3 regions of the Saccharothrix stipae genome follow, and region 1 is predicted to be linked to each of the others. Evidence: riboswitches for the same ligand, from Rfam matches in the RefSeq annotation. Region 1 holds a riboswitch; each other region holds the start of a gene.
The links. Region 1 has a riboswitch for glycine ahead of gcvP (aminomethyl-transferring glycine dehydrogenase). Riboswitches for the same ligand answer to the same signal wherever they lie in the genome.
Positions count from the first base shown of each region.

Region 2: another riboswitch for glycine. It lies ahead of gcvT (glycine cleavage system aminomethyltransferase GcvT); the one in region 1 lies ahead of gcvP (aminomethyl-transferring glycine dehydrogenase).
Region 3: another riboswitch for glycine. It lies ahead of gcvH (glycine cleavage system protein GcvH); the one in region 1 lies ahead of gcvP (aminomethyl-transferring glycine dehydrogenase).

Region 1 is NZ_BAAGTN010000031.1:92,926-103,301, forward strand. Features, by position in the region: gene ACYVLT_RS38765 (STAS domain-containing protein) at 1-292, opposite strand, end outside; gene ACYVLT_RS38770 (hypothetical protein) at 735-977, shown strand; gene ACYVLT_RS38775 (CDP-alcohol phosphatidyltransferase family protein) at 1,052-1,639, shown strand; gene gcvH (glycine cleavage system protein GcvH) at 1,699-2,082, shown strand; gene garA (glycogen accumulation regulator GarA) at 2,199-2,660, shown strand; gene ftsR (transcriptional regulator FtsR) at 2,675-3,358, shown strand; gene ACYVLT_RS38795 (bifunctional nuclease family protein) at 3,504-3,977, shown strand; gene ACYVLT_RS38800 (MerR family transcriptional regulator) at 4,690-5,256, shown strand; glycine riboswitch at 5,387-5,477, shown strand; gene gcvP (aminomethyl-transferring glycine dehydrogenase) at 5,631-8,519, shown strand; gene ACYVLT_RS38810 (DUF3224 domain-containing protein) at 8,605-9,042, opposite strand; gene ACYVLT_RS38815 (helix-turn-helix transcriptional regulator) at 9,093-10,052, shown strand; gene ACYVLT_RS38820 (ArsR/SmtB family transcription factor) at 10,102-10,376, shown strand, end outside.
Region 2 is NZ_BAAGTN010000008.1:1,113,795-1,124,170, forward strand. Features, by position in the region: gene ACYVLT_RS22065 (CaiB/BaiF CoA transferase family protein) at 1-578, shown strand, start outside; gene ACYVLT_RS22070 (hypothetical protein) at 998-1,159, shown strand; gene ACYVLT_RS22075 (helix-turn-helix transcriptional regulator) at 1,361-1,849, shown strand; gene ACYVLT_RS22080 (hypothetical protein) at 1,959-2,336, shown strand; gene ACYVLT_RS22085 (DUF3817 domain-containing protein) at 2,351-2,653, shown strand; glycine riboswitch at 2,717-2,804, shown strand; glycine riboswitch at 2,806-2,900, shown strand; gene gcvT (glycine cleavage system aminomethyltransferase GcvT) at 3,029-4,129, shown strand; gene glyA (serine hydroxymethyltransferase) at 4,145-5,410, shown strand; gene ACYVLT_RS22100 (hypothetical protein) at 5,514-6,161, opposite strand; gene ACYVLT_RS22105 (S9 family peptidase) at 6,280-8,385, shown strand; gene ACYVLT_RS22110 (spermidine synthase) at 8,438-9,280, opposite strand; gene speD (adenosylmethionine decarboxylase) at 9,277-9,690, opposite strand; gene ACYVLT_RS22120 (type III PLP-dependent enzyme) at 9,746-10,376, opposite strand, start outside.
Region 3 is NZ_BAAGTN010000008.1:339,336-349,711, forward strand. Features, by position in the region: gene ACYVLT_RS18395 (ABC-2 transporter permease) at 1-16, opposite strand, end outside; gene ACYVLT_RS18400 (ABC transporter ATP-binding protein) at 16-1,182, opposite strand; gene ACYVLT_RS18405 (hypothetical protein) at 1,231-1,605, opposite strand; gene ACYVLT_RS18410 (hypothetical protein) at 1,612-1,794, opposite strand; gene ald (alanine dehydrogenase) at 2,142-3,248, opposite strand; glycine riboswitch at 3,442-3,536, shown strand; gene gcvH (glycine cleavage system protein GcvH) at 3,679-4,059, shown strand; gene ACYVLT_RS18425 (L-serine ammonia-lyase) at 4,064-5,428, shown strand; gene ACYVLT_RS18430 (glutathione peroxidase) at 5,481-5,966, opposite strand; gene ACYVLT_RS18435 (transcriptional regulator) at 5,963-6,277, opposite strand; gene ACYVLT_RS18440 (hypothetical protein) at 6,270-6,980, opposite strand; gene ACYVLT_RS18445 (ABC1 kinase family protein) at 7,013-8,926, opposite strand; gene ACYVLT_RS18450 (SSI family serine proteinase inhibitor) at 9,241-9,594, opposite strand; gene ACYVLT_RS18455 (MFS transporter) at 9,775-10,376, shown strand, end outside.

The DNA of each region.
Region 1 (10,376 bases):
CCCGGCGCTTGGCGTGCTGCGACGCCTCCACCAGCACCGCCAGACCGGCCGAACCGAGGAAGCTCACCCCGGACAGGTCCAGCACCAACGTGCTGCCGGCGTCGAGGTGCCTGAGCCCCTCGGCCCGCAACTGGGGTGCGGTGAGCATGTCGACCTCACCGCTCACCGCGACCACGACGACACCCTCCGCCGCGGTGCGGACGTCGAGCCCGAGCTGCCCGGCCCGCGGGCTGTCGACCGCGGCGGACTCGGCTCCGCTCGTCGCCACGACGTTCGGATCCTGAACCGTCACGAGGCACTCCTCTTCAGCTGGTACCGCTGGGTGGGAAGCCCGGACGCACTCGACGTGCGCGCAGCAACAAAAAAGCAGCGTGGCGGAACGTGCCCGCTAGCCGGACTTCCCGGCGCGGCTGTTGGCTCAACCGCTGCGCCACCCACCGTACGTAGCCCGTGGCGGCACCACAAGCGCGCGGGTGACACGTGATCAGCCCCAGTGTAGTGCGCCATTCGGTGTGCGGCGGATGACGGACGGTGAACGGTTTGGTCCCACCGGTGCGGGTTACACCCCGGTAGAAGCGTTCTCCCGGGTTCCGCGCAACTCGGCGACCCAACCGCCCGCCGGCCGCGATTGGGCACGCACGAGGAGGTGGCGTCCGCCACAGTCGCGCAGAATCGGGTGACAGGGATAACGCCACGAGAGCCGTGAGCGACAACCCTGGTGGAGGGATTTTCAGATGAGCACCAGAACGGAAACCGAGTCCGAGCCCGCGAAGCACAGGGCAGCGCGTGCCGGCGCCACCGGAGCGGCAGCGCTGCCCACAGCCCCGTGCAGCGTGGTCTGGAGCAAGGGCCACGCCTACGTGCTCGAAGGTTTCCGAGCCCGCTGGGTCGGCGTCGACGACCGGGGTCGTCCGCAAGCGCTCAGCGGTGACGAACTGCAACGCCGCGGCTGGAGCCGCACCCGCTCGAACAACTGAGCCACGAGCCGTTCCCGGCGAGTCCGCGCGAGTCGGCCACCGGGGCACGCCGGGCGGCCCTCTACAGTGCGGACGTGTCGCACGATCCAGCCGACCGGCTGCTGACCATCCCGAACGCGCTGAGCGTGTTGCGGCTGCTCGGCGTGCCCCTGTTCCTGTACCTGCTGCTCGGCCCGCACGCCGACGGCTGGGCGCTGGTGGTGTTGGTCGCGGCGGGCCTGTCCGACTGGCTCGACGGCAAGATCGCCCGCTGGCTCGACCAGGCGAGCAAGCTCGGCGCGCTGCTCGACCCGGCCGCCGACCGGCTCTACATCCTCGCCACGCTGGTCGCGTTCGTGGTGCGCGGCATCGTGCCCTGGTGGGTGGCGGCGGTGCTGGTCGGCCGCGAACTCGTCGTCGGCGTCTGCCTGCCCGTGCTGCGGGCCCGCGGCTACGGCCCGTTCGAGGTCAACTACCTGGGCAAGGCCGCCACGTTCAACCTGCTCTACGCGTTCCCCATGCTCCTGCTCGCCCAGGGCACCTCCACCGCCGCCCAGGTCGCCCGACCGGTGGCCTACGCGTTCATGGTCTGGGGCGGGGCCTTGTACCTGTGGTCGGGAGTGCTGTACGTCTACCAGTTCACCCTCGCGATGCGGCGAACGCCGGGTGTCGCGCCGGCCTGAACGCCGACGTGGGAAGATCCGGCAGCGAAGATCCACCGTCATTGAAGGAGCACACCGCGGTGATTCCCGAGGAGCTCAAGTACACCGAGGAACATGAGTGGGTGCTGCGCACAGGTGAGGACACCGTGCGCGTGGGCATCACCGACTACGCCCAGGAGCAGCTCGGCGACGTCGTGTTCGTCCAGCTGCCCGAGCTCGGCGAGCAGGTCGCGGCCGGTCAGACGCTCGGCGAGGTGGAGTCCACCAAGAGCGTGTCGGACATCTACGCGCCGCTCGCCGGTGAGGTCGTCGCGCGCAACGACTCGCTCGACCAGCAGCCCGACCTGGTGAACTCGGACCCGTACGGCGAGGGGTGGATGGTGGAATTGCGGCTGGAGGACCCGACCGCGGTCGACGACCTGCTCGACGCCGCCGCGTACCAGGAGCTGGCGGCGCAGGAGTGACGTCGATCTTCCGGCGGCTCTTCGGTCGGTGGGGGAGCCGCTCCTCAGACCAGGGTTCGGGCACGATAGGTTCTAGTGGTCTCGACGAGAGTTCCAGCAGCAGGAGGAGAGCTCAGGTGAGCACGAACGACGGGCCAGGCGTTCCGCCCGAGCAGTCCCCGGAGCGGACCTCCGTTTTCCGGGCCGACTTCCTCGCCGAGGTCGAGGGTGCCGAGGCGCCCGCCCAGGAGCCGGCCGTCGCGGGTGTCGACGCGCTGCCCTCCGGGTCGGCTCTGCTCGTGGTCAAGCGCGGCCCCAACGCGGGGTCGAGGTTCCTGCTGGACCGCGACACGACCAGCGCGGGGCGGCACCCCGACAGCGACATCTTCCTCGACGACGTGACGGTCTCCCGCCGCCATGCCGAGTTCCGCCGCGAGGGCGGCGAGTTCGTGGTCATCGACGTGGGCAGCCTCAACGGCACCTACGTCAACCGCGAGCCCGTCGACCAGGCGGTCCTGGCCAACGGCGACGAGGTGCAGATCGGCAAGTTCCGCCTCGTGTTCCTGACCGGTCCGGGCGCCGGGGGCCAGGGGGCCTGAGCGATGGGGCTCCGGTGACGGCGGCCGGGCGGCCACGCGGGGGGTTGAGCATCGGGGCGGTGCTGGCGCAGCTGCGACCCGACTTCCCCGACGTCACCATCTCCAAGATCCGGTTCCTGGAGTCGGAGGGGCTGGTCCGCCCGGCGCGCACGGCCTCGGGGTACCGGCAGTTCACGTCCGCCGACGTGGACCGCCTGCGGTACGTCCTGTCCGCACAGCGGGACAGGTACCTGCCGCTGAAGGTCATCAAGGAGCAGCTGGACGCGGCCGACCAGGGCGCGCCCAGGGCGTTGCGCGCGGTCGACCTCGCCCCGGCCGCCGGGCACCGGGTCACCCGCGAGGACCTGCTGGCGCGGGCGGGCATCGAGCCCGGTGTGCTGGCGGACCTGGAGCAGCACGGTCTGGTCAGGGCCGGCGCGGGCGGGTTCTACGACCACGAGGCCGTGCAGATCGCGTCGACCGTGCGGGCCATGGCGGAGCACGGGTTGGAACCGCGTCACCTGCGCCCGTTCCGGGTCGCCGCCGACCGCGAGGTCGGGCTCGTCGAGCAGGTCGTCGGCGCGCGGCACCGGCAGCGCGACCGGGCCGGAGTGGACGAAGCCGTGCGCGAGCTGGCGGCGCTCTCGGTAACCCTGCACACACTGCTGGTGAAGGTGGGCCTGCGCGACGTCGCAGGTCGTCCCGTTTCGCCGAGGTGAACGCGTGTCCGCATCGTGATCGCAGAGCGGGTGGGCGGTTGCGCACTGAGCCCGCTTGGCGGGTAGCGTCGAAACTGTACGTGGGGGATCCTCGTTAGGTAGCGGGGACGCCAGAATTTCAGCGCGCTGAGGGAGGCGAGACCCGATGAGCGAAATGCGCGTCGTCGGCGTGCGGGTGGAACTGCCCGCCAACCAGCCGATCCTGCTGCTGCGCGAAACCGAGGGCGAACGGTACCTGCCGATCTGGATCGGATCGGTCGAGGCCACGGCGATCGCGTTGGAGCAGCAAGGTGTCCGTCCTGCCCGGCCGTTGACGCACGACCTGCTCAAGGACGTCATCGGGGCGCTCGGCCGGCAGTTGGAGCAGGTGCGGATCACCGACCTGCAAGAGGGCACGTACTTCGCGGAACTCGTGTTCGACGGTGACATCCGGGTGTCGGCGCGGCCGAGCGACTCGGTGGCGCTGGCGTTGCGGATCGGTGTGCCGATCCACGCCGAGGAGTCGGTGCTGGCGGAGGCCGGTCTCATCATCCCGGACGAGCAGGAGGACGAGGTCGAGAAGTTCCGCGAGTTCCTCGACTCCGTGTCGCCGGAGGACTTCCGCGGCGCGGACACGTAGTCCGGGCCGTCTCGTCGTTCCCCCACGTTCGCCGGTGCCCGCCCGAGTCAGCGGTCCGGCGACGTTCGTTACCCGGCGCGGTGCGGGTCGCGCCGTCGTCCGCGTCTTGGCCCCTGCCGTCGTCCGCGTCCTGACCTCTCCGTCGTCCGCGTCCTGGCCCCCGCCGTCGTCCGCGCCTGGTGCCGCTGGTTCCCGCTCGTCCTGGTCTGCCGGTTCCCGTTCGGCCGTTCGTTCGGCCCGTCCGTGCTTTCGCAGGGGTCCCCGCCCAGGGGATCCCTGTTTTTCATCTTGCCGGCACGCACCGACAATTTCGGCCGGCCGAGGGTGGACAAGCGGGTCGGGTGCTTGACAAGACCCGACACCCGGGATGGGTCGCGACGTCGGCCGCGGGCCGGGAACGGCTTCCCGTAGGCGTGTGCGGTGCGTTGTGGATCAACCCCGCATGCCACTTTCAGGCGTCGCGTGTTCGGGTTACACAACGTCAACGTTGCTGAGCTAAACGATCACTAAACGTCACCCGAATGGCTTACAACGGGCGACTCTCTCAACCTCAACCTCACCTTGAGGTCAGACACGCCCAGCGCGTCGCGTTGACCTGCCCCCTAGGCGGTCTTACCGTCGAACTCAGGTGAATTGCCACGGTGTGATTCGGACACCGCGGCGGCTTCACGTTGGTCGCCGGTCGTCGTGACCGGACCGAGGGGAGGCAGGCGTGGTCGAGGAAGCGCCCATCCGGGCCGGATCCGGAGAACAGGGTGAACTGTTCCCGGACTCCTCGCTGCCGGACGAGCTGGTCGGGTACCGCGGCCCCGCCGCGTGCCAGATCGCGGGCATCACCTACCGCCAGCTGGACTACTGGGCGCGCACCGGGTTGGTCAACCCGACCATAAGGAGTGCCCACGGCTCAGGCAGCCAGCGGCTCTACTCGTTCAAGGACATCCTGGTCCTCAAGGTCGTCAAGAGACTGCTGGACACCGGCGTCTCGCTGCAGAACATCCGGGCCGCGGTCGACCACCTGCGCCGTCGCGGCGTGCAGGACCTGGCCCGGATCACGCTGTTCAGCGACGGCACCACGGTCTACGAGTGCACCTCGCCGGAGGAGGTCGTCGACCTGCTGCAAGGCGGCCAGGGGGTGTTCGGCATCGCGGTCAGCGGTGCGATGCGGGAGATCAGCGGCACGATCCACGACTTCCCCGCCGAACGCGCCGATGGCGGCGAGATCGTGGAACCGGCCGACGACGAGCTGTCCCGCCGCCGCCGCACCCGGGCCATCGGCTGACCCGGGCGCGACGGCCGGGCGCGACGGCTGAGCGCGACGACCGGCTGACCGGCTGCGACGCACTGAGATCCACGTCGCGCCGGCGGTACCGAGGGCACGTCCGCCGGGTAGGATTTCGCGCGTAGTCGCTTTATCCCGTGCGGGAGAGTCCGAGCCCGTCTCGGCGCCGAAGGAGCAAATCCTCCCCGGAACCTCTCAGGCGCAAGGACCGTGCGGGTGAGACGCCTCTGGAAAGCGGGTCGGGCACACCGGCCGACCCCGCCGACGGTGCAAGCCCGACAGCCGGGTGAAGCTCTCAGGCGCCCGCCGACGGGCAGAAGACAGAGGGGGAGGGCAACGGCAGAAGTCTGTCCGGAGCCCTGGAGGCAGCCCCGATGACGCAGGACCGCATCCCCCTCGCCGCACTCGAGCACGGCACCCCGTTCGCCGACCGGCACGTGGGCCCGCGGCCCGCGGAGCTGGCCCGCATCCTCGACGTCATCGGTGTCGGCTCCCTGGAGGAACTGGCGCAGCACGCCGTCCCCGGGTCGATCCGCGAGCGCGACCTGGTGCTGGACCTGCCCGCGCCCGCCACCGAGACCGAGTCGCTGGCCGAGCTGCGCGCCCTGGCCGCGCGCAACCGCCCGATGACGCAGATGATCGGGCTCGGCTACTACGGCACCACCACGCCGCCGGTGATCCGCCGCAACGTGCTGGAGAGCCCCGCCTGGTACACCGCGTACACGCCGTACCAGCCGGAGATCTCCCAGGGCCGCCTCGAAGCCCTGCTCAACTTCCAGACGATGGTCGGCGACCTGACCGGCCTGCCGCTGGCCAACGCCTCGATGCTGGACGAGTCCACCGCCGCCGCGGAGGCCATGACGCTGGTCCGCCGCGCGGGCCGGGCCAAGTCGGGCAAGTTCGTGGTGGACGCGGACACGCTGCCGCAGACGCTGGCCGTCATCGAGACCCGCGCCGAGCCGCTGGGCATCGAGATCGTCACCGCCGACCTGTCGCAGGGCATCGAGGGGCTCGGGCTCGGCGGCGACTTCTTCGGCGTGCTGCTGTCCTACCCCGGCGCGTCCGGCGTGGTCCGCGACCACGAGGCCGTGATCGAGGAGATCCACAAGGCCGGCGCGATGGCCGTGGTCGCGGCCGACCTGCTGTCGTTGACGCTGCTGCGCCCGCCCGGCGAGATCGGCGCGGACGTCGTCGTGGGCACGACCCAGCGGTTCGGCGTGCCGATCGGGTTCGGCGGGCCGCACGCCGGTTACATGGCGGTGCGCCAGGGCCTGGAGCGGCAGCTGCCCGGACGGCTCGTCGGCGTGTCCGTCGACGCGGACGGCTCCCTGGCCTACCGCCTCGCGTTGCAGACGCGCGAGCAGCACATCCGCCGGGAGAAGGCGACCAGCAACATCTGCACCGCGCAGGTGCTGCTCGCGGTGATCGCCTCGATGTACGCGGTGTACCACGGTCCGGAGGGGCTGAAGGCGATCGCGACCCGCGCCCACCGGATGGCGACCGTGCTGGCCGCGGGCCTGTTGGAGGGCGGCGTCGAGATCGTGCACGGCGAGTTCTTCGACACCGTGCGCGCGCGGGTCGAGGGCCGGGCCGCCGACGTCGTGTCCGCCGCGCGCGACCTCGGCGTGAACCTCTGGCAGGTCGACGCCGACGTGGTGTCGATCGCGTGCGACGAGACCACCACGCGCGACCACCTGGAACTGGTGTGGAAGGCGTTCGGCGTGACCGTCTCCGACGTGGACGGGCTGGACGCCGACACCGCCGACGGCATCCCCGCCGACCTGCGCCGCACCAGCGACTACCTGACCCACCCGGTGTTCCACGCGCACCGCTCCGAGACCGCGTTGCTGCGCTACCTGCGGGCACTGTCGGACAAGGACGTGGCGCTGGACCGCAGCATGATCCCGCTGGGCTCGTGCACGATGAAGCTCAACGCCACGGCCGAGATGGAGCCGATCACGTGGCCGGAGTTCGCCGACCTGCACCCGTTCGCGCCCTCGTCCGACGCCGAGGGGCTGCTGGAGATCGTCGGTGACCTGGAGCGGTGGATGGCCGAGATCACCGGGTACGACGCGGTGTCGTTGCAGCCCAACGCGGGCAGCCAGGGCGAGTTCGCGGGCCTGCTCGCGATCCGCGCCTACCACCGCGCCAACGGCGACGCGCACCGCGACGTGTGCCTGATCCCGTCCAGCGCGCACGGCACCAACGCCGCGTCCGCCGTGATGGCCGGGATGCGCGTCGTGGTCGTCAAGTGCGACGACCACGGCAACGTGGACGTCGAGCACCTGCGGTCGACCATCGACGCGCACCGCGACTCGCTGGCCGCGATCATGATCACCTACCCGTCCACGCACGGGGTGTACGAGGACACCGTGCGCGAGGTGTGCGGGTTGGTGCACGACGCGGGCGGCCAGGTGTACGTCGACGGCGCGAACCTCAACGCGTTGATCGGGCTCGCGCAGTACGGCAAGTTCGGGTCGGACGTGTCGCACCTGAACCTGCACAAGACGTTCTGCATCCCGCACGGCGGCGGTGGTCCCGGTGTCGGGCCGATCGGCGTGCGGTCGCACCTGGCGCCGTTCCTGCCCAACCACCCGTTGCAGCCGGCGGCCGGCCCGGCGACCGGTGTCGGGCCGATCAGCGCCGCGCCGTGGGGTTCGGCGTCGATCCTGCCGATCTCGTGGGCGTACGTGCGGATGATGGGCGCGGACGGCCTGCGGCGGGCGACGTTGACGGCGGTGGCGGCGGCGAACTACGTGGCGCGGCGGCTGGACGAGCACTTCCCTGTGCTCTACACCGGCGAGGGCGGTTTCGTGGCCCACGAGTGCATCCTCGACCTGCGGCCGATCACCAAGGCGACCGGTGTGACGGTGGACGACGTGGCGAAGCGGTTGGCCGACTACGGCTTGCACGCGCCGACCATGTCGTTCCCGGTGGCGGGCACGCTCATGGTGGAGCCGACGGAGAGCGAGGACCTGGCGGAGATCGACCGGTTCATCGACGCGATGATCGCGATCCGGCACGAGATCGACCGCGTCGGTTCGGGCGAGTGGCCGGCGGACGACAACCCGCTGCGCAACGCGCCGCACACGGCGGCGTCGATCGCGACGGAGTGGAACCACCCGTACAGCCGCGAGGTGGCGGTGTTCCCGGCGGGCACGGCGGCGCCGAAGATCTGGCCGCCGGTGCGCCGGATCGACGGCGCCAAGGGCGACCGCAACCTGGTCTGCTCCTGCCCGCCGATCTCCGCTTACGGCGGCTGATAGCACGGCACCGGGCGCCGGCCGCGCGTGTCGCGGCCGGCGCTCCGCGTCGGGGTGGGTCAGCCCGGCACGAGCCGCGGGACGATCACCCTTCGTCACCCGATCGTGGGGCGGTGCCGGGTCGGGGCAGCTCGTAGTCCAGCTCGAATCGCCCCGGTTCGCCCTGCGCCCACGTGATGCGGCCGTGGCCGGTGAGGCCCGCCAGGTCACCGGTCGCCGAGACGACGGTGAAGGTGGCGTCCGCGACACCGTCGCGGAAACCGCCGGTGTGGTGCAGGACGAAGCCGCCCTCGCGGCCCTCCAGGGTGCCGGTCACGACCTCGTAGCCCGTGGAGACGCAGGAGTCGTCGTCCGGGTAGGACATGACGAAACGCATGTCGCCCAACGCCTCCAGCTCACCGGTGTAGGCGGTCGTCATGCCGCCCACCGTCTGCTTCGGACCGGTGACCTCGTCGTAGCGCCGGCCTTCCCACGTGTGCTCGTCCCAGCTCTTCATCTCGGCGATGGCATGTGCGGTGGTCATGGACCAGGAGCTTGCCGTGCGTACCTGACAGCTCCTGTCAGGATGGCGTCATGCGCGCCAGCCGGTTGTTGTCCCTGCTCCTCCTGCTCCAGTCGCGCGGCCGGATGACGGCGCAGGAGTTGGCCGACGAGCTGGAGGTCTCCGTCCGCACCGTCTACCGCGACGTCGAGGCGCTCGGCGCGTCGGGCGTCCCGGTGTACGCCGACCGCGGCCCGGCGGGCGGCTACCGGCTGGTCGACGGGTACCGCACCCGGCTCACCGGGCTGACCACCGAGGAGGCCGACTCGCTGTTCCTGGCCGGGATGCCGGGCCCGGCGGCCGAGCTCGGGCTGGGCGCGGTGGTGGCGGCGGCCCAGCTCAAGGTGCTCGCCGCCCTCCCGCCGGAGCTGCGGTCGCGGGCCGCGCGGGTGCGGGAGAGGTTCCACCTGGACGCGCCGGGCTGGTTCCGCGGCAACGAGGGCACGCCGCACGTGGCCGCGATCGCGGAGGCCGTGTGGCAGCAACGACGCCTGCGCGTGCGGTACGTGCGGTGGGCGCAGGTCGAGGTGGAGCGGACGGTCGAGCCGCTCGGGCTCGTGCTCAAGGCGGGCACCTGGTACCTCGTCGCCCGCACGGACGGCCTGCGCACCTACCGGGTCTCCCGGGTGGTGGAGCTGACCGCGTTGGACGAGTCGTTCGACCGGCCCGACGGGTTCGACCTGGCCGAGTACTGGGCCGGCTGGTCGGAGCGGTTCGAGCAGCGGATGTACCCGATGCGGGTGACGGTCCGGATGACGCCGAACGGGCTGCGCGGCGCTCAGGTCCTGCTCGGTCTCGTCGCCGCCCGCGAGCTCAAGGACGTCGAGCCGGAGGGCGAGTGGACGACCGTCCGGGTTCCGGTCGAGTCCCTGGAGCACGCGGAGGTCGACCTGCTCCGCCTCGGTCCCGAGGTCGACGTGCTGGAGCCGCCGGAGCTGCGCGAACGGGTCATCGCCCGGATCGCCGCCATGGCCGCGGTCTACCAGCGGTGATGTGCTACGGTTACACGTGTAAGAAAGTTCTTACACATGAAGGAGCGCCATGACAGGCACCTCGCCGACCGGCGACGAGCTGGTCGAGGTGCTGGCCGCGCTGTCCAACCCCCTGCGGCTGCGCATCGTGGCGACGCTGGCGGGCGGTCGCGACTACGTGAGCCACCTCGCCCGCGTCATCGGGGTGAGCAGGCCGCTGCTGCACATGCACCTGCAACGGCTGGAGGCGGCCGGGCTGGTCGTCGGCAGCCTGGAGCTGTCGGAGGACGGCAAGGCCATGAAGTACTTCGAGGTCGCGGACTTCGACCTGCGGTTGACCCCGGC
Region 2 (10,376 bases), on a different contig from region 1:
ACGCGGCGATGGTCGACGGCGCCGCGCTGCTGACGACGTTCCTGCACGGGATGTCGTCGGTCGGGGCGTGGCCCGGCGGGCGCGGGACGAACCTGCTCGACGGCGGGGCGCCGTTCTACGACGTCTACGAGGCGGCCGACGGCAGGTTCGTCGGCATCGGGGCGTTGGAGGAGAAGTTCTACGCCGAGCTGCTGGTCGTGCTCGGGCTGGCCGACGCACGACTGCCGTCCCGGCACGACCCGGCGAACTGGCCGGAGCTGCGGGCCCGCATCGCGGCGGCGGTGGCCACCCGCACCCGGGACGAGTGGGCGGCGCTGGCGGAGGGCACGGACGCGTGCCTGGCGCCGGTGCTGGCCCCCGGCGAGGCGCCGGGGTACGCGCACAACGCGCGTCGGGGGACGTTCGTCGAGGTCGGCGGGGTGGCCCAGCCCGCGCCGGCGCCGCGGTTCGAGCGGACGCCCGCCGCGACGCCGAGCCCGCCGCCCGCCGCGGGCGAGCACACCGTCGAGGTGCTGGGCGAGCTGGGGTTGGGCGAGGACGAGATCGCCGGGCTGCGGCGGTCCGGGGTGATCGGCTGAACCCCACCCGCTTCCGGCGCGTCGGATCGGGCGGAAAAAGGGCGCGGGAAATCACCTGAAGGGGGACCGGAAATGTGTGGCAGCCGCCATCGGCCATTGTCACGCACAGTGCGTACGCCGGCGCATTCGTGTGATGGGCTGCGGAGGTATGACGGTGTCGCTGCACCTCGGTGTTCGTGCCAGGGGGGTGGGCGAGTGCCCGTACCTTGGTGATCGGCGGGGCCATGGGTCCCCTTGATCGTCCGATCGGGTGACACCAGGGCCTGCTCAGGCGTGGTTGCGTGGTCGATCGGGCGACCGGTCGGGCGACGACGGCGGGTTCGATCGTCATCATCCGGGTGAATGGGGGACCATGGCGGTTGACACGCCCGGAGCGGCGCCCGGCCGCCCTGCCCTGTGATACGGACGGAGACCGATCAGTGAACGTCAAGAAGGTGGTGACGCTGGCGGCGGTCGCGCTGGTGCTGTTCCTCCTGATCACCCAGCCGAACGAGTCCGCCGAGGCGGTGCGGACCGCGCTCGGGTGGCTCCAGTCGGGCGCGGAGTCCATCATCACCTTCGTCCGCAGCCTCTTCGCCTGAGACGCCCGCCCGACCTCGTCGAACTCCGCACAATGCGGTCACGATCGGTGACCGCACGCCTCGAACGTTGCACCGTACGGGTGGAATGAGGGCTATAACGCCCTGGTAACAGGGTTTTGGACAATCCAGGGTCTAGCGGTTGTCGGTACCCGCTAATACGGTGCGTCGCATTGGCTGATCTTCGACCGACGAGGAGGCAGAATGGTCGAGGACTCCGGAGTCGACGAGCTGCTGCGGCAGTGGGCGGCTGAGCGCTCGGACGACGCCGAGCTGCAGGAGGTGAACCGGATCAAGGACGCGTGGCTCGCGGAAGCCCCGCCGTCCGCGCCGGGGATCCCCGTGCAGCGGGCGAATGGCGGTCCCCGCGGCCTGGTGAAGGTCGAGTCCGCGGATCCGGCGTACGTGACGGCGATGCGGAAGCGGGCGCCCGAGGTGCCCGAGGCTCTGCTCGCGGCCGCCGCCAGCTACTGGCAGCTGGTGGGCGACCTGTCCGAGGCGGAGCAGTGGTGGGACGCGGGCATCAGCCCGCTGGACCAGCGCGCTCTGGACTACCGGGCGGCCGGGCTCACGCCCGCCGACCTCGGTCGTCGCCTCGGCCCGATGACGGTGCTCCAGCACCTGCGTCGGGGTAGTGCGGCGGCCTGGTGCGTGGCCAGGCTGCAGAGGCAACGCCGGGACGGCGTCGCCTAGGTCCGACGAGTCGGGGCGGGCTCCTGTGGTCGAGGGGCCCTCACCGTGAGGGGCGGGCTCCTGCGCGGGGAGCCCCAGCCCCGGGAGATGCACGAAGTACTCTTGAGGCGTGCAAGGCCTCATCACTCCCAAGCGGCTCGCGATCGCGGCCGTCTGCCTGGCGTCACTGGTCGTGTGCTGCGGCCTGGCCTACTGGCAGTGGGAGCGGTTCTCCGAGGCCGGCGGCACGTTCCAGAACCTGGGTTACGTCTTCCAGTGGCCGCTGTTCGGCCTCTTCCCGGCGTTCATGGTGTGGCGCATCCGCAGGCTGGACGCGCGCCGCAAGGCCGAGGCCGCCGACGGCGCCGTGCCGGAGCCGGTGGCCGCGCCGCCGCGGCCGGTCGTTACCGTTGAGCCCGTCAGAGCGCCCGCGCCGGACGACGAGGACGAAGAGCTCGCGGCCTACAACCGCATGCTCGCCGAACTCCACGCGCGGGACCAGCGGTGAACGAAGGTAGGGCGATGAGCGGCGCGTTGACCAGGTTCCGGTTCATGGCTTACGTGGTCGGTGTCGGCCTGCTGCTGCTCGTGGTCGCGATGATCGCCAAGTACGCGGGCGGCAACGAGGGCATGATGCAGGTCGTCGGCCCCGTCCACGGCTTCCTGTACGCGGTGTACCTGGTGCTCACCGTCGACCTGGCGCTCAAGGCGCGCTGGTCGATCAAGGGCACCGCCCTGGTGCTGCTCGCCGGCACGATCCCGTTCGTGTCGTTCTACGCCGAGCGCAGGGTGGTCGAGAGCGTCCGGGCCGAGAAGAGCCTGTGACCGGGGTTGACCCCGTCCGCCGCGCACCCCTAGCGTCTGGCGGTACCAACTGAACACGGCCGTCGATGTCGCGCGGGAGAGTCCCCCACCAGGGCGCCGAAGGAGCAACTCCTCCCCGGAATCTCTCAGGCACAGGTACCGCCCGACGAAGGCAACTCTGGAAAGCAGGCGCACCCGCTGCGCCTCGCCCACGGTGCAAGCCGCCCTCACCCGGTGGCGAAGCTCTCAGGCTCATGGCAGAGGGGGAGGCTCACTCGACGAGGAGTCTCCGGTGGACCGTGTCATCCTTTCGACCGTGAAGTTCCCGGACGTGCCCGCGGCCGACCCGACCGGTCGGCGCGCGGGCACGCCCGCACCCAGGGAGGTCTCCGCCTGATGGAAAGCCGCCGCACGCCCCTGCACGCCGAGCACGAGGCGCTGGGGGCCATGTTCACCGACTTCGCGGGCTGGCGGATGCCGCTGCGCTACGACAGCGAGCTGGCCGAGCACCACGCGGTGCGCACGTCGGCGGGCCTGTTCGACCTGACCCACATGGGTGAGATCCGGCTCACCGGCCCGGAGGCGGGCGCCGCGCTGGACCACGCGCTGGTCGGCCACGCGTCCGCGATCGGCGTCGGCCGCGCCCGCTACACGATGATCTGCGAGGCCGACGGCGGCGTCGTCGACGACCTCATCGTCTACCGCACGGGCGAGGTCGAGTACCTCGTCGTGGCCAACGCCTCCAACGCCGCCGTCGTGCACGAGGCGCTGGTCGAGCGCGCGAAGGGCTTCGACACCACCGTCGAGGACGCCTCGACCGACTACGCGCTGCTGGCCGTGCAGGGGCCGAGGGCCACCGCCATCCTCGCCGGCCTCACGCCCACCGACCTGGGCGCGGTCAAGTACTACGCGTCGTACCCGACCGAGGTGGCGGGCAAGCCGGTCCTGCTCGCCCGCACCGGCTACACCGGCGAGGACGGCTTCGAGCTGTTCGTCGCGCCGGACGACGCCGCGCACGTGTGGCAGGCCCTGCTGGAGGCGGGCGCACCGCACGACCTCAGGCCCGCCGGCCTCGGCTGCCGCGACACGCTGCGGCTGGAGGCGGGCATGCCGCTGTACGGCAACGAACTCGGCCGCGACCGCACGCCGTTCCACGCGAACCTCGGCCGGGTGGTGAAGCTGGACAAGCCGGGCGACTTCGTCGGCCGCGACGCCCTGGCCGCCGTGTCCGAGCAGGGCGTGGACCAGGTGCTCGTCGGCCTCAAGACCACCTCGCGCCGCGCACCCCGGCACGGCTACCCGGTGCTGGACGCGGCGGGCGACCCGATCGGCGAGGTGACCAGCGGCGCGTTGTCGCCGACCCTGGGGTACTCGGTGGCGATGGCGTACGTGGCCGTCGGCAACACCGAGCCCGGCACGGCGCTGTCGGTGGACGTCCGGGGCAAGCACGAGCCGGTCGAAGTCGTCGCACTGCCCTTCTACAAGCGCACCTCGTAAGGGAGACCCACACACATGTCCGAGCACTTCAACACCTCCCTCGCGGAGTTCGACCCGGAGGTCGCGAACGCCGTCGCCGCCGAGCTCGACCGGCAGCAGAGCACGCTGGAGATGATCGCCTCGGAGAACTTCACGCCGGTGTCGGTGCTCCAGGCGCAGGGGTCGGTGCTGACGAACAAGTACGCCGAGGGCTACCCGGGCCGGCGCTACTACGGCGGCTGCGAGAACGTCGACGTGATCGAGCGGCTGGCGATCGAGCGGGTCAAGGCCCTGTTCGGCGCGGGTTTCGCGAACGTGCAGCCGCACTCGGGCGCGCAGGCCAACGCGTGCGCGATGTTCGCCCTGCTCCAGCCGGGCGACACGATCCTGGGCCTGGACCTCGCGCACGGCGGCCACCTCACCCACGGGATGCGGATCAACTTCTCCGGCAAGCTCTACAACGTGGTGCCCTACCACGTGTCGGAGTCCGACGGCCGGGTCGACATGGCCGAGGTCGAGCGGCTGGCGCTGGAGCACAAGCCGAAGCTGATCGTGGCCGGCTGGTCGGCCTACCCGCGTCAGCTCGACTTCGCCGAGTTCCGCCGGATCGCCGACTCGGTGGACGCGTACCTGATGGTGGACATGGCGCACTTCGCCGGCCTCGTGGCGACGGGTCTGCACCCGAGCCCGGTGCCGCACGCGCACGTCGTGACGACGACCACGCACAAGACGCTCGGCGGCCCGCGCGGCGGGGTGATCCTGACCAACACCGCCGAACTCGCGAAGAAGATCAACTCGGCGGTGTTCCCCGGTCAGCAGGGCGGTCCGCTGGAGCACGTGATCGCGGGCAAGGCGGTGGCGTTCAAGCACGCCGCGTCGCCCGAGTTCGCCGACCGGCAGCGGCGCACGGTCGAGGGCGCGAAGATCCTCGCCGACCGGCTGTCGCGGCCCGACGCGGCCGCGGCCGGGGTGAAGGTGCTCACCGGCGGCACGGACGTGCACCTCGTGCTGGTCGACCTGGTGGCGTCCGAACTGGACGGCAAGCAGGCCGAGGACCGGTTGCACGAGGTGGGCATCACGGTCAACCGCAACGCGGTGCCGAACGACCCGCGGCCGCCGATGGTGACCTCCGGCCTGCGGATCGGCACGCCCGCGCTGGCCACCCGCGGGTTCGGCGCGGCGGACTTCGCCGAGGTGTCGGACGTCATCGCGGCGGCGTTGCAGCCCTCGCCCGACCTGGCGGAGCTGCGATCGCGGGTCGAGGTGCTGGCCGCCAAGCACCCGCTGTACCCCACGCTGTGACGGTCGTGGGCGTCGGCTGACGCCCCGCTGCGCAACGCCCTGATCCCCCGGCCAACCCCAGGCCGGGGGATCAGGGCGTTCCACAGTGGACCACCCGGGTCGACTAGGCGGCGGGAGCGGTCACCCCCGGTGGGAGGCACTCGATGTTGCGCTTGCCGTTGGGCTGCACCACGAACCAGGTGCCGCCGACGCCCTGGCCCTTCCACTGGCCCGGCGCCTCGTCCTTCGCGTAGGTGTACAGCGGCCAGCCGTCCAGGGTGACCTGCTCGGTGCCGTCGGCCCTCTTCACCGTCGACACGAGCGCGGGGTCGACGCCCTGCAGCTGCGGCGTGCCGTTGGACAGCACGGGAGGCCACGTCACCGCGCACTGGCCCTCGCAGTTGGACTTCGCCGGGTCCGGCGTGTCCTTGTCGAACCGGTACAGCGTCCGGCCGTCGCCGTCCTGCACGACCTCGCCCATCTTGGGCACGCTCTTGCCCACCAGCGTGACCTGCGGGCCGGACGGCGCCGGTGCGGCCTGGCCCTCCGGTGCGGCGGCGGGCTCCTCGACGGGCGCCGCTTCCTCGCTGGTCGGAGGGGCCAAGGGCTCCTGCACGTCGCCGTAGTCGCCCTGGGCCGCAGCCCCCACCTGCTCGGTCTGCGCGACCGTCTTGCCCTGCAGGCCGGTGGCGTTGGATGTCCACATGACCAGCGCGAGCACGGCTGCCATGCCGCCCGCGACGGCGATGGCGATGCGGTTTCGTCGGATCACACTCACTCCTCCTTGGTCCGTCAATCGCTCCACCGACGACTACGGCCCTCCCGCCGGTGCGGTTCAGCCGCGGGCCGAATCCGTGAACCAGTACAGGGGGTGCCCGTAGGGTGTCCGGGTGGGCAACGAGATCTCCTTCCCGCGCCAGCACGCGCGCACCCAGCGGTTCACCCTCGGCGCACCGCGGACGTTCACCGCGGCCCCGGACGGCGCCAAGGTGTACTTCCTCCGCACCGCCGCGGCCACGAGCCGGGCGAACGGCCTGTGGGCGTTCGACACCGCGACCCGGACCGAAGCGCTGCTGGTCGACCCGACCACCCTGCTGACCGACCCCGAGGACCTGTCGCCGGAGGAACGGGCACGCCGCGAGCGCGCCCGCGAGCAGGCCGCCGGCATCGTGGGCTACGCCACCGACGGCGCCGCGCGGCAGGCGGTGTTCGCGTTGTCCGGCAGGCTGTTCGTGGTCGAGCTCGCCACCGCGGCCGTCCGCGAGCTGCCGGTGGCCGGCGCGGCCATCGACCCGCGCCTGGACCCCACCGGCCGCAAGGTCGGGTACGTGGCCGACGGCGCGCTGCACGTGGTCGACCTGGACACCGGCGAGGACCGCGTGGTCGCCTCGCCGGACGGGCCGGACGTCACGTGGGGCCTGGCGGAGTTCATCGCGGCCGAGGAGATGGGCCGTTACCGGGGTTACTGGTTCTCCCCGGACGGCGAACGCGTGCTGGCGGCCCGCGTCGACAACGCGCCCGTGCCGCGCTGGCACATCGCCGACCCGGCCAACCCCGGCACGCCCGCCACCGAGATCGCCTACCCGGCGGCCGGCGCGGCGAACGCCGTGGTCGAGGTGGCCGTCTTCGGCACCGCTGGCACCGACCGCTCCGATGGCGCCGACCGCGCCACGGGCACCGACCGCACCGACGTGACCTGGGACCGCGAGGCGTTCCCGTACCTGAACGCGGTGTCGTGGACGTCGCACGGCAAGCCCCTGCTCCAGGTCCAGTCACGCGACCAGCGCCGGGTGCGGGTGCTCGCGGTGGACGTGGCGACCGGCGCCACCGACGTGGTCGCCGACGACACCGACCCGCGCTGGCTGGAGATCGTGCCGGGCGCGCCGCGCTGGACCCCCGGCGGCGAGCTGGTGCGCGTGCTGCCCATCGGTGACGCGAACCGGCTCGTGGTCGGCGACCGGGCGTGGACGCCGGACGGCTTCCAGGTCCGCGCGGTGCTCGACGTGGCCGAGGACGGCGTGCTCGTCACCGCCTCCACGGACGACCCGACCCGGACGGGCGTCTTCCTGGTCACCGGATCGGCCGTCACCCGACTGTCCACAGAGGACGGTGTGCACGGCGCGACCCGCGCCGGCGGCGTGCTGGTGCTGTCCCGCTCCTCGATGGACCACTTCGGCGCGCGCGTCACCGTCTCCACCGGCGGCGAGATCGGCACGTTCGCCGAAACCCCCGTGCTGACGCCCGAGGTCCGGTTGCTGACCGTCGGCGAGCGCGACCTGAGGGCGGCGCTGCTGTTCCCGCGCGGCCACGTACCGGGCACGAAGCTGCCGGTGCTGCTCGACCCGTACGGCGGTCCGCACGCGCAGCGCGTGGTGTCGGCGCGCAACGCCTACCTGGCGTCGCAGTGGTTGGCCGACCAGGGTTTCGCGGTCCTCGTGGTGGACGGTCGCGGCACGCCCGGTCGCGGTCCGGCGTGGGAGCGGGAGATCGCGTTCGACTTCGCCGGCGCGACCCTGGAAGACCAGGTGGACGCCCTGCACGCGGTCGCGGCGGGCGAGCCGGACCTCGACCTGGCCAGGGTCGGCATCCGCGGCTGGTCCTACGGCGGCTACCTGGCCGCGCTGGCCGTCCTGCGGCGCCCGGACGTGTTCCACGCGGGCATCGCCGGCGCGCCCGTCACCGACTGGCGGCTGTACGACACCCACTACACCGAGCGCTACCTCGGCGACCCGGCCGAGCGGCCGGAGGTGTACGACGCCAACTCGCTCATCGCCGACGCGCCGAAGCTGGAGCGCCCGCTGATGATCGTGCACGGCCTGGCGGACGACAACGTGGTGGCCGCGCACACCCTGCGCCTGTCCTCGGCGCTGCTGGCGGCGGGACGGCCGCACACCGTCCTGCCGCTGTCCGGCGTCACCCACATGACCCCGCAGGAGCAGGTGGCCGAGAACCTCCTGCTGCTCCAGGTCGACTTCCTGCACCGCGCCCTGGCCTGACGCGCGAGCGGGGCCGTCCCACCGTGGGGACGGCCCCGCTCGCACACCACCGTCAGGCCAGGGAGTGCCGGACCAGGTAGGGCGGGATCGAGTTGCCGACCAGGGCCAGGTCGTCGATCGTCTCCGGCTGGTAGCCGGCGCCGGGCAGCCGCTCGACCATCAACGCGGTCGGGTCGGCCACCTCGTCGGCCCGCCCGAACAGGTACGCCCACTCGTGCTCGTCCGAGCCGTAGTACGCGACCGTGTCGAACACCTCGTTGAACCGCTGCCACATGCGGACCAGCGTGGTGTTGCGCCACATCGTCTGGCAGCCCGCCTGGGACACCACGACGCCGCCCGGCGTGAGCAGCGCCTTGCACATGGCCAGGAACTCGGCGCCGTACAAGCGGTTGTGCTGCGCCTCCTCCTCGCGCTCGTCGGGCAGGTCCACCAGGACGATGTCGTAGCGCTCCGACGTCGTCCGGATGTACTCGTAACCGTCGATGTACCGCACGTGGACGGGGCCTTCGCCCTTCTCCGCCAACGCCAGCTCGTCGAGCGTGTAGCCGTAGGGCAGGTGCTCGGCGCACAGCCGCACGGCCTGCGAGTCGATGTCGATGTGGTCGACCACCGAAGCGCCCGCCGCCACCGCCATCTGGCACACCACGCCCTCCGACGACCCGATGACCAGCACCCGGTCGACGCGGTCGGCCAGCAGCAGCGCGGGCACCATCAGCGCCTCGTGGTAGGTCAGCTGGCTGAGCTCGGTGCTCTGCCGGTCGTCGTCGCAGAACAGCGACAACCCCTGGGCGGTGCGGGCGATCACCAGGTGCTGGAACTCGGTCCTGGTGTCGACCACGACCTCCTCGACGTCCCAGTGCCTAGTCATGCCGGCCGCGAGCGGTTCGCGGATCAAGACGCCTTCTCCTCACCGACGAGCGCGGGGACGCGGTGCCCCCGCCTGACCATGTCCGTCCGTGCCGACACAGCTCCCAGCGCTTCGGCCAGCAACTGCACCGCGAGCGCGGGCTTGGCGCGCGTGCCGCAGGTGAACACGTCCACGAACACGGCCCCGACCTCGGGGTAGGTGTGGATGGACGCGTGCGACTCCGACAACAGGGCCAGCACGGTGACCCCTTGCGGCTCGAACTGCTTGGAGACCACCTCCAACACCGTGGCGTCAGCCTGGGTGAGCGCCTCGCCGAGCGCGTGGCGCAGGAACCGCTCGTCGTCGAGCAGTTCGGGGCTCACGCCTTCAAGCTCGGCGAGCACGTGCTGTCCTGCGAACAAGCCGACCGGCTCGGTTTCGCACGGGAGTTCGGACATCAATCACTCCAAACATCTTCAGGAGGGGCACAGCAGCGGACAGGCGGGGGCGCGCTCATCGCACGCAGTGGGTGGCCAACGGCGGGAAGCCGTTGAACGCCACCGACGAGTAGCTGGCCGTGTAGGCGCCGGCACCGAGCAGGTCGACGTGGTCGCCCGCGCGCAGGTCCAACGGCAGCTCGTAGCAGGTGTTCTGGTACAGGACGTCGTCCGCGTCGCACGTGGGACCGGCCAGCACGACGGGCCCCACCGGCACCCCGGGTGGCGACACCCCGGCGAGCGGGACCCCGTCCCGGCTGGTGACCAGCGGGTACGCGATCGCCTCGCCCTCGGTCTCCGCGAGGCCGCCGTAGCGACCGATGTCGAGGAAGACCCAGCGGCGTTCGTCCGAATAGGACTTGCGCGACACCAGCACCACTTCGGAGCGGATCACGCCGGACTCCGCCACGATAGCGCGTCCGGGCTCGATCATCACCTCGGGCGCGAAGTCGCCGAAGTGACGCGCGATCGACGCGGTGATGGCCGCGGCGTAGTCGGCCAGCGGCGGCGGCTGCGTCAGGTAACCCGCGGGCAGGCCGCCACCCAGGTTCACCGTGGTCGGCGAGAGCCCTTCGGCGCGCAGCTTCCCGATGATCTCGGCGGCGTCGGCGATCGCGCCGTCCCACCCGCTCGGGTCCAGCTGCTGC
Region 3 (10,376 bases), on a different contig from region 1:
TGATCAGGTTGCCCATCACGCGCCGCCCCCCAGGCCGCCCTGACCCTGTTGTGGACCGTACGGGTTGTCCTGCGGCGGCGGCTGGGATCCCGGCGGTGGTGGTTGGTAGCCCTGCGGGGGCTGTTGGTACTGCTGCGGGTAGCCGGCCGGCGGTTGCTGCTGGTACGGCTGCTGCTGGAACGGCTGCGGCGGGGTCTGGTAGCCGGGCTGCTGCTGGTAGGGCTGCTGGTAGCCCGGCTGCTGGTAGGCGACCGGCTGCGCGTACTGGCCCGGCGCCGCGTACTGGCCGTTGGTGAGCTGGAAGAACAGCCGCTCCAGGTCGGCCTTCTCCTCCTGGATGCCGTAGATCGACACGCCCGCCTTCAACGCGATGTCGGCGACCTGCTTGGCGGTCACCCCGCTGACCGCGATGCGGCCGTCCGGCAGCTGCTCGATCGCGCCGACGCCGTCCTCGCGCAGCGCCGCGACCAGCGCGCCCGTGTCGGACGGCTGCACGAGCACCCTGGCCTGCTGCTGGTCGCGCAGGTGGTCCAGCGGCCCGTGGTACATCGTCTGGCCGCGGCTGATGATGACCACCTGGTCGACGGTCTGCTCGACCTCGGCCAGCAGGTGGCTGGAGATCAGCACGGTCCGCCCGCCGCGGGCGTAGGACTGCAGGAACGTCCGCAGCCACGCGATGCCCTCCGGGTCCAGCCCGTTGGCCGGCTCGTCGAGCACCAGGATCTGCGGGTCGCCCAGCAGCGCGGTGGCCAGCGCCAACCGCTGCTTCATGCCCAGCGAGAACCCGCCCGCCTTGCGATCGCCCGCCGCGCCGAGGCCGACGAGCTGGAGCACCTGGTCGGCGCGCGAGTCCGGCACGCCGATCGCGGCCGCGTAGACCAGCAGGTGGTTGCGCGCCGTGCGCTTGGGGTGGAACCCCTGCGCCTCCAGCACCGCGCCGACCACCCGCGCCGGGTTGCCGAGGTGGCTGAACGGCCTGCCGTTGATCAGTCCGGTGCCCGCGGTCGGGGTCACCAGGCCGAGCAGCATGCGCAGCGTCGTCGTCTTGCCCGCCCCGTTGGGGCCGAGGAAACCGGTCACCGAACCGGGTTCCACCGTGAAGCTGAGATTCTGCACCGCTGCGACCGGACCGAACTGCTTGGTCAAGTTCTGCACCACGATGCGGCCAGTGCCGTCGTGCACGCGTCCCTCCCGAGTACTCCTACCGGGCGTCATCCTGCCCTAGGCGGATCACTCGGGGAGGGCGTGTCGCGGTTTCGACGCGACTCTCGGTATCTCGGTGGTCGTCTCCACGTCCGTCGAACGGCGCAGCGTGCGCAGCGGGCGGCGGCGTTCGCGGTGCGGCAGGCCGTCGCCGATGAGGTGCTGGTGGGCCATCGTCCACACCTGGCACGGCCACTTCCGGTGCCGCAGGATGCCGGGGCACGCGCCGCAGCGGCCGTCCGGATCCGGTTGGTGCACGGTCAACAGCAGCCGCCAACCGTCGGCCAGGCGGTGGATCTCGGAGCGCGCGAGCGGCACGAGGGCGTCCGCCTCACCGCTCTCGGCCACCTCGTCCAGCAACGCCAACCGGCGCAGCACGGCGGCCCGCAGTGCCTCGTCCACGCGGCCTCACATCCTGTCGGCGGCTTGGTCGAGGAGGCGGTGCAACTTGCGGGTCTGTGTGACCGACATCACGGCGGACTCGCCCGGCGGTGCGACCAGCAGAACCCGGTCCTCCTCGACGAGCACGGTCATCGACCGGTCCCGTCCGAACGGGTCGTGGCAGTCGATCCAACCCTCAGGCTCAGCCATCTGCGCTCCGATCGCCAGGTGCGCGGCAGACGCCGCGCGAGCGGACGACCCCGCTGCGTAGCTGCGGAGTTCCCGCCCTCCCATCGGTCGCCGGGCCGTCGTGACTTACCTGTTACGACGAGAATTCACTCGTTTGCTTGAGCTCGCACACGGCGAGTCGCCACCGCTGGGCGAAAAGTCGTCCGGATCGGTGGGGTCACTGGGCACGGCGCCGTGTTCCCGGCTAGGATTGGTGACGCGGCCCGCTCCCAGTGACCCCCAGGCTGGTTGAGCGGGCCGTCTTATCGTCAAAGGGCCCCGCTCACAGCACGTGAGCGGGGCCCTTCGCGGTGGTGCGGACGGTCGGCTCAGAGGTCGAGCGGCGTGTGGGTCATCCCGTGGGCCTGCGCCACCGGCAGGTTGGTCAGCAGGCCGTCGTGCGCGTTCAGGCCGAGCGCCAGCGACGCGTCCGCGCGCAGCGCCGCTTCCCAGCCCTGGTCGGCCAGCGCGACGGCGTGCGGCAGGGTGACGTTGGTCAACGCGTAGGTCGACGTGCGCGGCACCGCGCCGGGCATGTTCGCCACGCAGTAGAAGACCGAGTCGTGCACCTGGTAGGTCGGGTCGGCGTGCGTGGTCGGCCGCGAGTCGGCGAAGCAGCCGCCCTGGTCGATCGCGATGTCCACCAGCACCGAGCCGGGCTTCATGTCGGCCACCAGCTCGTTGCTGACGAGCTTGGGCGCCTTCGCGCCGGGCACCAGCACCGCGCCGATCACCAGGTCGGCCTCGCGCACGGCCTGCTCGACCGAGTAGCGGTTGGACGTCACGGTGCGCAGACGGCCCTGGTAGAGGGCGTCGATGTGGCGCAACCGGTCCACGTTGGTGTCCAGGATCTGCACGTCCGCGCCCATGCCGACGGCGATCGCGGCCGCGTTCAGGCCCGCCACGCCGCCGCCGATGATCACCACGCGCGCCGGGTGCACACCGGGCACGCCGCCGGGCAGCACGCCGCGGCCGCCGGAGGGCTTCATCAGCGAGAACGCGCCCACCTGCGGCGCGAGGCGGCCGGCGACCTCGGACATCGGCGCCAGCAGCGGCAGCGCGCCGTTCGCGGTCTGCACGGTCTCGTAGGCGATCGCGGTGGTGCCGGAGTCCAGCAACGCCCGCGTCAGCGGTCGGTCGGCGGCCAGGTGCAGGTAGGTGAACAGGACCTGGCCCTTGCGCAGCCGCGGGTACTCCTCGGCGATCGGCTCCTTGACCTTGAGCACCAGGTCGCCCTCGGCCCACACGTCGTCCCCGGTCGCCAGCACCTTGGCGCCGGCGGCCAGGTACTCCTCGTCCGTGATCGCCGAACCGAGGCCCGCACCGGTCTCGACCACCACGTCGTGACCGCGCTGCGTCAGCTCGTGGGCGCCCGCCGGGGTCAGCGCGACGCGGTACTCGTGGTTCTTGATCTCGCGGGGAACTGAGATCCGCACGGTGGGCTCCTTCGGCCGTTGTTACACCAAAGGTCCGGTAACGTGGTTTCGGTGTCATCGTGCCACTGGCACCACCAACCGGTGTCAAGTTGTGCGGATCGAACAAGTCGGCGGTCGCGTTGACACCCGTCGACCTCGGCACCTAGCGTTCGGGCCACCAACTGAACATCGGCCGCGGCGCAGGATGAGCGCCGGAACCCGCGCGGGAGAGACCTCGGTGAACGTGCCGGGGCGCCGAAGGAGCAAGTCCCCCGCACACTCTCAGGCAGCGAGAACCGCTCGGGTGAGGCGACTCTGGAAAGCGCGCCCTCGGCGCGCACCCACGGTGCAAGTCGGGTCGGATCGACGGTCAGCCGTCGGGCCGGCGCGGCGAAGCTCTCAGGTCCCAGGACAGAGTGGGGATCCGGACCTCGCCCAAGGGAGCGCTGTCGTGACTTTTCCGGACAACCTGCTGTACACGCCCGAGCACGAGTGGGTGGACTGGGCGCCGGGTACCCAGGACCCCGTGGCGGTCGGTATCACGTCGTACGCGGCGGAGTCGTTGGGTGACATCGTCTTCGTGGAGCTGCCCGCGCCCGGTGCCGTCGTCACGTCCGGCGAGGTGTGCGGCGAACTGGAGTCGACCAAGTCGGTGAGCGACCTGTACGCGCCGGTCAGCGGCGAGGTGGTGGAGGTCAACACGGCGGCCGCCGACGACCCGTCGTTGATCAACAACGACCCGTACGGCGCCGGCTGGCTGTTCAAGGTTGCCGTGACCGACGCGACCGGATTGCTGACCGCCGCCAAGTACGCGGAACTGACCGGGGACTGACGTCATGGCGATCAGCGTGTTCGACCTGTTCTCCGTGGGGATCGGACCGTCGAGTTCGCACACCGTCGGTCCGATGCGCGCGGCCATGATGTTCGCCGACCGGCTGCGGCCGGTGCTGGGGTCCGTCGACCGCGTGCACGTGGAGCTGTTCGGGTCGCTCGGCGCGACCGGGCACGGGCACGGCAGCCCTAAGGCGGTGCTGCTCGGGTTGGAGGGCCACCGGCCGGAGGAGGTCGACCCGGCGGAGGCCGAGCGGCGGCTGGCGGAGATCCGCGCCACCGGGCGGTTGCGGCTGGGCGGCGTGCGGGAGATCGCGTTCCGCGAGGACCCCGACCTGGTGATGCACCGGCGGAAGTCGTTGCCGTTGCACCCCAACGGCATGAGCTTCACCGCCCACTCGGGTGACGCCGTGGTCGACTCGGCGGTGTACTACTCGGTCGGCGGCGGGTTCGTGGTGGACGACACGGCCACCGGCACCGACCGGATCAAGGCCGACGAGACGCCGCTGGCGCACCCGTTCCGCACCGGTGACGAGCTGTTGGCGCGGTGCCGCGAGACCGGGTTGTCGATCAGCGAGGTCATGCTGGCCAACGAGCTGTCCTGGCGTGACGAGGCGTCGGTGCGTTCGGGGCTGCTGCACATCTGGGACGTGATGCAGGCGTGCGTCGAGCGCGGCTGCACCGTGGACGGCGTGCTGCCCGGCGGGCTGAAGGTGCGGCGGCGCGCGGCCGAGATGCGGCAGCGGATGGCCGCCGAGCACTACGCCACGGACCCGTTGCGGGTGATGGACTGGGTGACGTTGTTCGCGTTGGCGGTGAACGAGGAGAACGCGGCCGGCGGTCGGGTGGTGACCGCGCCGACCAACGGCGCGGCCGGCATCGTGCCGGCGGTGTTGCACTACTACACGCGGTTCGTGCCCGGTGCGTCCGATGACGGGGTGGTGCGGTTCCTGCTGACGGCGGGCGCGGTCGGCGTGCTGTTCAAGGAGAACGCGTCGATCTCGGGCGCCGAGGTGGGGTGCCAGGGCGAGGTCGGCTCGGCCTGCTCGATGGCCGCGGGCGGGTTGGCCGAGGTGATGGGCGGCACGCCCGAGCAGGTCGAGAACGCCGCCGAGATCGCGATGGAGCACAACCTGGGGCTGACCTGCGACCCGATCGGCGGGCTGGTGCAGATCCCGTGCATCGAGCGCAACGCGTTGGCGTCCATCAAGGCCATCACGGCGGCGCGGATGGCGTTGCGCGGTGACGGTTCGCACTTCGTGTCGCTGGACAAGGTCATCAAGACCATGCGTGAGACGGGCAAGGACATGAAGGTCAAGTACAAGGAGACGGCCCGCGGCGGGCTCGCCGTGAACGTCATCGAGTGCTGACCCGGCGCGCGGGAGGTGGTCGGTCGGCCGCCTCCCGCGCGCCGGACACGGACTACGGCAGCACGGACTCGATCGCCTTCACGACCGCCTCGTCCTCCGGCTCGGTGGCCGGCCGGAACCGGGCGACCACCTCGCCGGAGGGGGCGAGCAGGAACTTCTCGAAGTTCCACTGCACGTCGCCCGCCGCGCCGTCGGTGTCGGCGAACGCCGTCAGCTCGGCGTACAGCGGGTGCCGGGACGGGCCGTTCACCTCGACCTTCTCGAACAGCGGGAACGTCACGCCGTACGTGGTGGAGCAGAACGTGGCGATCTCCTCCGCCGTGCCCGGCTCCTGCCCGGCGAACTGGTTGCACGGGAACCCGACCACGGAGAACCCCTGCGCCGCGTACCGCTCGTGCAGCCGCTCCAAGCCCTGGTACTGCGGCGTCAAACCGCACTTCGAGGCGACGTTCACCACCAGCAACGCCCTGCCCGCCAACGCGCCCAGGCTCGACGGCTCACCGGACAGGGTGTGCAGCGGGATGTCGTGGATGCTCATGCCTGCGAGGCTACGTGCCGCTCCACCAGCGCACGCAGGGCCGCCATCTCGACCGCCAGCGCGGCGCGTCCCGCCGGGGTGACGCCGATCCACGTCCGCGGCCGCTTGCCGTCGTAACCCTTCTCCACCGCCACCAGACCGGCCTGCTCCAGCACGGCGACGTGCCGCGACAGGTTGCCCGCGGTCAGCTCCAAAGTGGACCGCAAATAGCCGAACCCGACCCGCTTCGCCTCCGCCGCCACGGTGAGGATGCCCAGCCGGTGCCGCTGGTGCACCACGTCGTCCAGGGCCGCGGTCGGGTGCTCAGCCACGCCGCAGGCCCACCAGACCGCCGACGAGGAGCACCGCCCCGGGCAGCACGACCACGCTGCCCAGCGACCAGGCGGTGGGCTGGGCGACCACCAGCGGCGTGAACGCGGCCGACACGCACAGCACCACGAGGTAGGCGGCGGTGATCGTGGTGAACCGGGTGCTGCGCTCCAGCGCCGCCAGCACCACCAGGCCCAGGCCGATCGCGATGAACTGCGCGATCGCCGGCTGGTCGTGCTGGAGCACCCCCGTGCCGAGCACGGCCGCCGTCAACGTCACCGCCCGCGGCGCGCCCCGGTGCCACAGCACGGTCGCCGCCGCCAGGACGATCAGCCCGGCGCCCGTGCCGGAGTAGAACCGGAACGGCAGGTTCTCCAGCACCAACCCGACCACCGGACCGCTCAGGCCGATCGCCGTCGCGCCGAGGTAGCCCCGCGTGGACGTCTCGATGCCCACCCGCGCGCCGCGCCTGCGGTACCACCACACCGTCGCCAGGCCGCCCACCACCAGCACGACCAGCCAGAACAGGCCGAGCAGCACGGGGTAGCGCACGTCGAACCCCCGGCCCGGCGGCTCGGCGGGCGCGTACAGCGGCAGGGCCAGGAACGACGCGACGCCGAAGAACAGCAGCGGGAACGAGTAGGCGTGCCGGTCCTCGCGCGCTCGACGGCGCAGCTCGGCCAGGTCGCCCAGCAGGTCTGCCACCCAGTCAGGTTTGCATCGCAAACCAACCGCCGTCAACCCCGCGGCCGGAAGATGGTCACCACCACCCGCAGCCCGAGCAGCACGCTGATGACCAGCAGGTTGTAGCCGAACACCTGGAACAGCGAGAGGTCCGGGCCCACCTCCGGGCCGCCGTCCGCGCCCATCAGCAGCACCGCCATCACGCCCGCCGTCGCGCCCAGCACGGTCAGCATCACCTGGTGCAGGAGTGAGACGATGAACTGCCGGTCCCGTTCGTCGGCGAACAACCGCATGCTCATCCCCAACCGCCCCTGCTCCAGCGCGGCGGAGATCCGGTCGGCCCGCCGGGGCAGCCGGCGCAGCATCGGCAGCATCGCGTGCAGCTCCTCGGTCACCGTGCGCCGCAGCGACTCGGGCGTGAGGTGCGCGCTGAACTGCTTGTCGGCGAACGACCGCGACTCGACCACGATGTCGAACCCCGGCGACAGCGCGCCCAGCGTGCCCTCCACCGTCGCCAGCGCCCGGAACACCGCCGCGATCTCCGGCGGGATGCTCAACCCGTACCGGTAGACCAGCTTGAACAGGTCGCCGAACATCCCCGCGTCCGGCCGCATGCCGGTGCTCAGGTGCCGTGCCATGAACTGGCCGAGCGCGCGCTCCAACTGCTGCTCGTCGATCTCGTCCGGCCTGGTCACCAGCTCCAGCAACGCGTCGCGCAGGCCCGCCGGGTCGGCGTGGTCGACGGCCAGCAGCAACTTGCCCAACGCCGACCGCAGCTGCGCGTCGATCCGGCCGACCGAGCCGAAGTCGAGCATGCCGAGCCTGCCGTCGTGCAGCAGCATGATGTTGCCCGGGTGCGGGTCGGCGTGGAAGACGCCGTTGATCATCACCTGGCGCAGCAGCGCGTCCAGCAGCGTGCGGGCCAGCGCGTCCCGGTCGACCGACTCCAGCGACGCCGACCGCACCGGCACGCCGGCCAGCCGTTGCATCACCAGCACGCGTGCCGTGCAGAGGTCCTCGTGCACGGCGGGGAGCACCACGTCGGTGTCGGCGGAGGCGGCCCGCACGGCGGCCAGGTTGCGCGCCTCGACCCGGAAGTCCAGCTCCTCGCGCAACGCGGCGGAGAACCCGGCGGCCAGGTCGCGCACGCCGATCGCCTTGCCCCAGCGCGTCTTGTCGTGCAACGTCGACGCGAGCCGGTTCACGATGTCCAGGTCGCCCTCGGCGACCCGCCGCACGTCCGGCCGCTGCACCTTCACCACCACGTCCTCGCCCGACCTCAGCCTGGCCCGGTGCACCTGCGCCACGGACGCGGCGGCGATCGGCCGCTCGTCGAACTCGGCGAACACGTCCTCCGGCGGTTGCCCCAGCTCGGCCACCAGCACCTCGCGCACCGCGGGCCACGGCGCGGCGGGCACCTTGTCCTGCAACAGCGTCAACTCGTCCACCACGTCCGGCGGCAGCAGGTCGGGGCGCGTGGAGAGCACCTGGCCGAGCTTGACGAAGGTGACGCCGCCCTCCTCCAGCGCGAGCCGCAGCGACCGCGCCAGCCGGGTGTCGGTGCGTTCCCGGCCGCGCAGGTACGGGCCGAGGCCGTGCCGGAACGCGATCGCGGTGATGCGCGAGTAGCGGCGGGTGCGCGCGACCCGCCCGCGCAGCGCGCGCCACCACTCGGTGGGCGGCGGGATCGACCCGGTCGGCACGACGATCTCGGCGAACGTGAGCAGCGCGATCATCATCAGCAGCGCGACGCCGACCTGCACGGTCGCCAGCGCCGGCGTCGTCTCCGGGCCGGGCATGGCGCTCAGCGCGGCCTCGCTGGACGACAGGCCGACCATGCACGCGAGCGTGGTGCGGACCAGGCCGACGCGCAGGCCCAGGATGCGTCGCGCGGCCAGCGCCATGCCCAGCACCAGCGCCAGGAACGTCGCCGGAACGGCGACCGTGTACAGCAGGAAATCACCCATGCGTCTTCCCCCAAGCGGTTCGCGCGGAGGATAGAACGGTCTTCCTGAGACGGTCCGTGGCGTGACCAGAGCTCCGATCACACGAATGGCTCAGGCGGGTGCTCCAACGGGTAATGGTCTGTGCAGAGCCCGGTAAGTGCCCCAATTCATGAATGTGAAGGATGTTGACGAACGGGTCCCGGAGTCCCTACGGTCGCCTCAGAGGTCCGAGGACCTTTGCGCGATCCCGTGGAGGGGCCACGACTTCGGCGGCGGTGTCGAGGGCCCTCCACGGGCACGTCGCGACCTGGCTTCCGGTTTTCGCTTCCCGCCGGTCAGAAGTCGAACACGGGGCCGGTCTGGGCGCGCATCACGCACGAGTTCGCGAACTCGGCCTCGAACGTGCGGGTCTCGCCCCGCCACGTGCCGGTCGCCTTGACCCGCACCGGGTCGTACTCCAGGGTGCACAGGGCCGGTCCGGTCGACATGCCGTCGATCTGTCCGTCCACACCGGACAGCGCGAGGCAGGCCTCGTCGGCCCTGGGGTGCAGGCCGCCGGTCGGCTCGCAGGTCAGGTTCGAGAGCTGGAGCGACTCGCCGCGCTGCACGCTGAGCACGAAGCTCGACTCCGGGGCGGAGAACGCGGGGATCAGCGTGGCGATCGCCGCGAGGAAGGGAAGTGGTGCCATGGTTCACAGCGTGACCGCCTGGCAACGCTCTCTCCAGGGATCTCACCGGATCGTGTGGTTTCCCGAGCGGGCCGGGAAACGCCGCGACGACGTCGTTCCGCAGGTGTATCACGAGGTCACGCGTGTGACGTAGATCACTGTCGGGTTCGACTCGTCGGGCGGGCGGGCCAGGGTGGACGAATGGCTTCCGACGTGCGCCGGGTGGCGCTCGCCAGTTCCGCGGGCAACGCGGTGGAGTTGTACGACTTCCTGCTCTACGGCACCGCGTCGGCGCTGGTGTTCGACAAGTTGTTCTTCCCGTCCTTCGACCCGCGCATCGGCACGCTGCTGGCGTTCGCCACGTTCGGCGCGGGTTTCCTGGCCCGGCCGCTGGGCGGGATGGTGATCGGTCACTTCGGTGACCGCGTCGGGCGGCGGTCGATGCTGGTGCTGACGTTGACCGCGACCGGTTTGTGCACGGCCGCGATCGGCCTGCTGCCGACGTACGAGTCCATCGGGCTGGCCGCGCCGGTGTTGTTGGTGCTGCTGCGGTTGGTGCAGGGGTTCTTCCTGGGCGGTGAGCAGGGCGGCGCGACGTTGATGGCGGTCGAGCACGCGCCGGTCGGGCGGACCGGGTGGTACGGCAGCTGGACGTTCCTGGGGTCGCCGATCGGGCTGCTGATGGCCAACGGCGCGATGGCGGCGTCGACCGCGGTGTCCGGCGACGCGTTCCTGAGCTGGGGCTGGCGGATGCCGTTCCTGTTCAGCCTGGTGCTGGTGGGTGTGGGGCTGTACGTGCGGCT